2 regions of the Streptomyces sp. NPDC059897 genome follow, and region 1 is predicted to be linked to the other one. Evidence: riboswitches for the same ligand, from Rfam matches in the RefSeq annotation. Region 1 holds a riboswitch; the other holds the start of a gene.
The links. A riboswitch is a leader RNA that binds a small molecule or an ion and turns the genes downstream of it on or off. The one in region 1 is predicted to bind glycine.
Positions count from the first base shown of each region.

Region 2: linked by a shared signal. The riboswitch ahead of gcvT (glycine cleavage system aminomethyltransferase GcvT) and the one ahead of gcvP (aminomethyl-transferring glycine dehydrogenase) in region 1 are both predicted to bind glycine.

Region 1 covers NZ_JBHWKQ010000048.1:44,526-48,025, reverse strand. The annotation lists gene ACFV9W_RS33940 (DNA polymerase IV) at 1-973, shown strand, start outside; gene ACFV9W_RS33935 (PRC-barrel domain-containing protein) at 916-1,290, opposite strand; glycine riboswitch at 1,414-1,510, shown strand; gene gcvP (aminomethyl-transferring glycine dehydrogenase) at 1,696-3,500, shown strand, end outside.
Region 2 covers NZ_JBHWKQ010000055.1:1,201-4,700, reverse strand. The annotation lists gene glyA (serine hydroxymethyltransferase) at 1-198, opposite strand, end outside; gene gcvH (glycine cleavage system protein GcvH) at 207-584, opposite strand; gene gcvT (glycine cleavage system aminomethyltransferase GcvT) at 650-1,765, opposite strand; glycine riboswitch at 1,904-2,003, opposite strand; gene ACFV9W_RS35440 (AAA family ATPase) at 2,164-2,784, shown strand; gene ACFV9W_RS35435 (enhanced serine sensitivity protein SseB) at 2,893-3,500, shown strand, end outside.

The sequences.
Region 1 (3,500 bases):
GATGCTCGCGAAGATCGGCTCGGAGGAGGCCAAGCCCGACGGGCTCGTGCTCATACGCCCCGGCACCGAGCGGGCGCTGCTCGGGCCGCAGTCCGTGCGCATCCTGCCGGGCGTCGGGCCCGCGACGGCGGATCATCTGCGGCGGGCCGGGATCCTGACCGTGGAGGAGATCGCGGGGGCCGGCGAGGACGAGCTGGTGCGACTCCTGGGGAAGGCGCACGGCAGCCATCTGTACGAGATGGCGCTGGCCCGCGACGAGCGGCCCGTGGTGGCCGAGCGGGACTCCAAGTCCGTATCGGTCGAGGACACGTACGACGTGGACATCCATGACCGGGTGCAGGTCAGGATGGAGGTGCGCCGGCTCGCCGGGCGGTGCGTGGAGCGGCTGAGAGCGGCCGAGCGCTCGGGCCGGACCGTGGTGCTCAAGGTGCGGCGCTACGACTTCTCGACACTGACGCGCTCCGAGACGCTACGGGGGCCGACGGACGATCCCGGGGTGGTGCGGGAGGCCGCGGCGCGGCTGCTGGAGAGCGTGGACACGACCGGTGGCGTGCGGTTGCTGGGCGTCGGGGTCAGCGGGCTCGCCGACTTCACGCAGGAGGACCTGTTCGCGCAGTTCGCCGCCGCGGAGGAGGCCGCCGCCGAGGAAGCGGAGGGGGAGTCGGGGCCGGTCGAGTCCGTGGAGGCGGCCGAGCCCGAGCCGGCGCCCGTGGAGCGGAAGTGGCTGGCCGGGCACGATGTGCGGCATGCCGAGTTCGGGCCGGGGTGGGTGCAGGGGAGCGGGCTCGGGCGGGTGACAGTGCGGTTCGAGACGCCGTACGCGGTGGTGCCGGGGAGGGTGCGGACGTTCCGGGTCGATGATCCGGAGCTGGAGCCGGCGGAGCCGATGCCGCTCGTCGAAGGACCCGAAGGGGATCAGGTCACCTCGTCCTCCGCGCCCGCGACCTTGCCGAAGGTGACGTCGGGCGACTGAGGGGCGGTGATGTCAAGGCCGTAGTGGTCGTAGAGCTGGAGCTCCTGCTCGGGGGAGAGGTGGCGGCCCACGCCGAAGTCGGGGGAGTCCTTGATCAGGGCGCGCTCGAAGGGGACGTGCAGGGTGCCGTCCGTGAAATCGCTCGGTTCGAGCGGCACGAAGGCGTCGCGGCTGAACAGGCCGGTTCGTATCGCGGCCCACTCCGGCACGCCCGTGGCGTCGTCGAGGTACACCTCGTCGATGGTGCCGATCTTGGCCCCGTTGCGGTCGAACGCCTTGCGGCCGATCAGATTGCGCGGATCGACATCGGTCTGCACGGGCCCTCCAACTGATCGCGATGATCGCAACTCGTCTGTAAGGACTACGAAAGAGCACATTACGTAAGGCGGCCACTCGGGGGCTCCGGCCAAGTAGCCGCTGGTAGGCTGGCAAATGGCTGCTGACCCCGTGCGGGAGAGTCCTCCGACAGTCGTCGGAAGGCGCCGAAGGAGCAAATCCTCCCCGGAATCTCTCAGGCCCACGTACCGCACGGACGAGGTCACTCTGGAAAGCAGGGCGGGGTGCACGGTTTCCGCTCTCACCGACGGTGCAAGCCGGTGCGTTCCGTGTTCTCGCGGGGTGGGCCGGTGAAGCTCTCAGGTTGAGATGACAGAGGGGGAGGCCGTCCGGGTACCCGCGCCGTGGTGCCCCTCGTAGGTCGCAATGACCAGGAGGCCTCCGCAATGACCGCCAACCGTATTCCGCTCTCCCAGCTGGAGCGAGGAATCCCCTTCGAGCAGCGTCACATCGGTCCCGACGACGCCGCTCAGGCCAAGATGCTCGCGCAGGTCGGCTACGGCTCGCTGGACGAGCTGACCGCGGCCGCGGTGCCCGATGTGATCAAGAGCGCCGAGGCTCTCGACCTTCCCGCCGCCCGCAGCGAGGCCGAGGTGCTCGCCGAGCTGAAGTCCCTCGCGGAGCGCAACCAGGTGCTCGGCTCGATGATCGGCCTCGGCTACTACGGGACGTTCACGCCGCCCGTCATCCTGCGCAATGTCATGGAGAACCCGTCCTGGTACACGGCGTACACGCCCTACCAGCCGGAGATCTCGCAGGGCCGCCTCGAGGCGCTGCTCAACTTCCAGACCATGGTCGCCGAGCTGACCGGGCTGCCCACCTCGGGCTCCTCGCTGCTCGACGAGGGCACCGCCGCCGCCGAGGCGATGGCCCTCTCGCGCCGCGTCGGCAAGGTCAAGAACGGTGTCTACGTCGTCGACGCAGACGCCCTGCCGCAGACCATCGCCGTGATCCAGACGCGCGCCGAGCCGACCGGTGTCGAGATCGTCGTCGCCGACCTGAGCGAGGGCATCCCCGCCGAGGTCGCCGAGCGCGGTGTCGTCGGCGTGCTCGTGCAGTACCCGGGCGCCTCCGGCGTAGTGCGGGACATCAAGCCCGTGATCGACCAGGCGCACGAGCTGGGCGCCATCGTCACCGTTGCCGCCGACCTGCTCGCTCTGACGCTGCTGACCTCGCCCGGCGAGCTGGGCGCGGACATCGCCGTCGGTACGACGCAGCGCTTCGGTGTCCCGATGGGCTTCGGCGGGCCGCACGCCGGATACATGGCCGTGCGCGAGAAGTTCGCGCGCTCGCTGCCGGGCCGCCTGGTGGGCGTCTCCGTCGACGCAGACGGCAACAAGGCGTACCGCCTCGCCCTGCAGACCCGTGAGCAGCACATCCGCCGCGAGAAGGCGACCAGCAACATCTGCACCGCGCAGGTGCTGCTCGCCGTCATGGCCGGCATGTACGCCGTCTACCACGGGCCCGAGGGCCTCAAGTCCATCGCCCGTCGCACCCACCGCTACGCCACCCTGCTCGCCGCGGGGCTCACGGCGGGCGGCGTCGAGGTCGTGCACGGCGCGTACTTCGACACCCTCACCGTGCGGGTGCCGGGCAAGGCCGCCTCGGTCGTCTCCGCCGCGCGCGAGGGCGGCGTCAACCTGCACCTCGTGGACGCCGATCACGTCTCGGTCTCCTGCGACGAGACGACCACGCGGGCCCAACTGGGCGCCGTGTGGACCGCGTTCGGTGTCGACGCCGACATCGAGGCGCTGGACGCCGAGGTCGAGGACACGCTGCCCGGCGGGCTGCTGCGCGACGACGAGTACCTGACGCACCCCGTCTTCCACCAGTACCGCTCCGAGACGGCGATGCTGCGCTACCTGCGCATGCTCGCCGACCGCGACTACGCGCTCGACCGCGGCATGATCCCGCTGGGCTCCTGCACGATGAAGCTCAACGCGACGACGGAGATGGAGCCGGTCACCTGGCCCGAGTTCGGCCAGCTGCACCCCTTCGCCCCCGCCGAGCAGGCGCAGGGCTACCTGACGCTCATCCGTGAACTGGAGGAGCGGCTCGCCGAGGTCACCGGCTACGACAAGGTGTCGCTGCAGCCGAACGCCGGTTCGCAGGGCGAGCTCGCCGGTCTGCTCGCGGTCCGCGGCTACCACCGGGCCAACGGCGACGAGCAGCGCACCGTCTGCCTCATCCC
Region 2 (3,500 bases), on a different contig from region 1:
ACCGTAGTAGCGGCGGCCGGGGTAGCCCTCCGCGTACTTGTTGGTGAGGACCGAGCCCTGGGCCTCCATGACGGCGGCCGGAGCGAAGTTCTCCGACGCGATCATCTCGAGGGTCGACTGCTGGCGCTTCAGCTCGGCGTCGACCGCGACGGCGACCTCGGGGTCGAGCTCGTGCAGGGATTCGTTCAGTACGGACATCGGTGGGGTCAGCTCCCGGAGAACTCGGTGTACTCGTCGGCGGAGAGCAGGTCCTTGGGCTCGTCGCTGAGCCGGACCTTGAACAGCCAGCCGCCCTCGAACGGGGCCGAGTTGACGAGCGCCGGGTCGTCGACGACGTCCTGGTTGATCTCGGTGACCTCGCCGTTGACGGGGGAGTACAGGTCGGAGACCGACTTGGTCGACTCGAGCTCGCCACAGGTCTCGCCCGCGGTCACGGTGTCACCGACCTCGGGGAGCTGGACGAACACGATGTCACCGAGCGCGTTGGCGGCGTGCTCCGTGATGCCGATCGTGGCGACGCCGTCCTCGACGGCGGAGAGCCACTCGTGCTCCTTGCTGTAACGCAGCTGCTGGGGGTTGCTCATGATGCGAATTCTCCTGTACGCGGGAAGGTGCTGGTGACGGAGGGGGAGCCCGGGGCGGGCGGGGGCTACTTCTGGCGCTTGTAGAACGGCAGGGCCACGACCTCGTACGGCTCGTGCGTACCGCGGATGTCGACACCGACACCGGCCGTGCCCGGCTCGGCGTGCGCGGCGTCCACGTACGCCATCGCGATCGGCTTGCCGAGCGTCGGGGACGGGGCGCCGGAGGTGACCTCGCCGATCACCTGGCCGTCGACGACCACGGACATCCCGGCGCGCGGCACGCGGCGGCCCTCGGCGATCAGGCCGACGAGCTTGCGGGGCGGGTTGGCCTCGGCGCGCTCGGCGGCGGCGACCAGGGCGTCGTGGCCCACGAAGTCGTCCCCGTGCGAGGTCTTCTCGAACTTGACGACGCGGCCGAGACCGGCGTCGAAGGGCGTGAGGGACGTCGACAGCTCGTGCCCGTACAGCGGCATGCCCGCCTCCAGGCGCAGCGTGTCCCGGCAGGACAGGCCGCAGGGGATCAGGCCGTACTCGGCGCCCGCCTCGGTCAGCGCCTGCCACAGCTTCTCGGCGTCGGCGGGGGAGACGAACAGCTCGAAGCCGTCCTCGCCGGTGTAGCCGGTGCGCGCGATGAGCGCCTGCACGCCGGCGACGGTGCCGGGCAGCCCCGCGTAGTACTTGAGGCCGTCCAGGTCGGCGTCCGTGACGGACTTCACGATCGCCGCGGAGGTCGGGCCCTGCACGGCGAGCAGCGCGTACGCGTCGTGGTCGTCGCGGACCTCGGCGTCGAAGCCGGCGGCGCGCTCGGTGAGGGCGTCGAGGACGACCTGCGCGTTGCCCGCGTTCGCGACCACCATGTAGGTGCTCTCTTCGAGCCGGTACACGATCAGGTCGTCGAGGATCCCGCCGTCCGCGCCGCAGATCATCGTGTAGCGGGCGCGGCCGAGGCCCACCGAGCCGATGTTGCCGACGAGGGCGTGGTTGAGGAGGTCGACGGCCTGGGGCCCGGTCACCGTGATCTCGCCCATGTGGGAGAGGTCGAAGAGGCCTGCCCGCGTGCGCACGGCGTTGTGCTCGTCACGCTCGCTGCCGTAGCGCAGCGGCATGTCCCAGCCGGCGAAGTCGGTCATCGTCGCGCCGAGCGAACGGTGCAGGGCGTCGAGAGATGTCGTACGGGTCATCAGTGGTGCTCCCGGGCATGACGGCGATGGCGAAGTGTCCTCCCCATCTGTCATCGGAACCTGAGAGGTTCGCCCCGAGGGGCTTGCACCTTGGGTGGGGGCGCCGTGTCACAAAGGCGCCCCACTTTTCAGATCTGCCTCGCCCGCGCGGTACGGGGCCTGAGAGATTCAAGGGAGGAACTTGCTCCTTCGGCGTCCGGGGACCGATGGGTACCCGGAACTCTCCCGCGCGGATTCAAGCGGCCGGTATGCAGTTGCGGGCACATCATTGCATGCCCGTCCGACAGGGAAAGCCCTTGAGGGGCATTACCTTCTCTTTACACTTGAGGGGCAAGGGTGACGTGACCGGAACGGGGAGGACGATCACGGTGCGCAAGGCAGTCGCGGGGGCTTATGCGGTGTCGGCTTCGGCGCCGGTGGTGGCAGGGGTGCGGATCCCCGGCCAGCGCTCGGTGCGGGACCTGCGCGGCCGCCGTGGCCACACGCCGCGTCGGCTCGCTTTCGCGGCGGGTGACCTCGTCGTGCTCTCCGGCCTGCCCGGCAGCGGCAAGTCGACGCTGATGCGGCGGGCCGTCAAGGAGATCCGGATCGACTCGCAGGACACCCGCGAGCGCTGGGCCGCGCGCATGCCGGCCTACCTGCCGTACGCGCTGTACCGCCCGCTGGTCCGCATCGCGCACTACGTGGGCCTGCGGCGGGCGATGCGCTCGGGCGCCAGCGTCGTCGTGCACGACTGCGGTACGCAGGCGTGGGTGCGCCGCTGGGTGATCCGCACGGCGCGGCGGCGCGGGGTCGCCGTCCACCTGATGCTGCTCGACGTACCGCCGGACACGGCTCTCGAGGGCCAGCGGGACCGCGGCCGCGGGGTGTCCCGGTACGCCTTCGCCCGGCACCGCCGGGCGGTGGGCGCGCTCGTCAGCTCGACGGAGCGGGGCAAGCCGCCGGCCGGGATGGAGTCGGCGGTGCTGCTCGACCGGGCGGCGATGGAGGCGCTGGGAGGCATCACGTTCGGCGACTGACGCCGGGGCCCCGGGCAAGCGGACGGAACCGCACCGTGTCCCCTTGTGTGTACGAGTTAAGGTCGGCGGGCACAGCAGCGGGCAGAACGGCAGAGGTTGATGGCAGTCATGGAGTTCCCAGGCACCCCGGAGCCGGGGCACGGTCACGCGCAGGGGCACGAGGGCGGCTTCGGCCATCCCGCGCAGGGCTGGCCCGCCAACGAGTTGGAGGAGGTCCTCGCCGCGGCCCTCGGGCAGGAGGCGGGGAGTTCGGCGGGTGGCCGGATAGTCGAGGTGCTCGGCCGCAGCCACGTGTGGATCCCGCTGCCCCGCGGCGGTTCGAACGCGAGCAGGGACCTCGACCTGCCGAGCCTGGAGATCGAGGGCCAGGCCTTCGTCCCCGTGTTCAGCTCCGAGCAGCAGTTCATGGCGGTCACCGGTGGCCGGATGGACTGCACGATCGCCCCGGCCGTGGAGTTCGCGCGCGGGCTTCCGCCGCAGGTCGGCATCGCCGTGAACCCGGACGGCACGGTGGGTGTGCCGCTGCCGCCGCCGGCCGTCGCCGAGCTGGCCCGCAGCGGTCGCACGGCGCTCGACGGCCCGGCGACGGGCGGCCGTGTGGTGCTGAGCGAGCCGGACTGGCAGGTCGACCCGATGGACTTCCTGGCCGCGGTGCGCGAGGAGTTCGAGGGGCTCGGCACGGTGCTGAGCGCCCGGCGCTGCCTCGCGACCGTGGA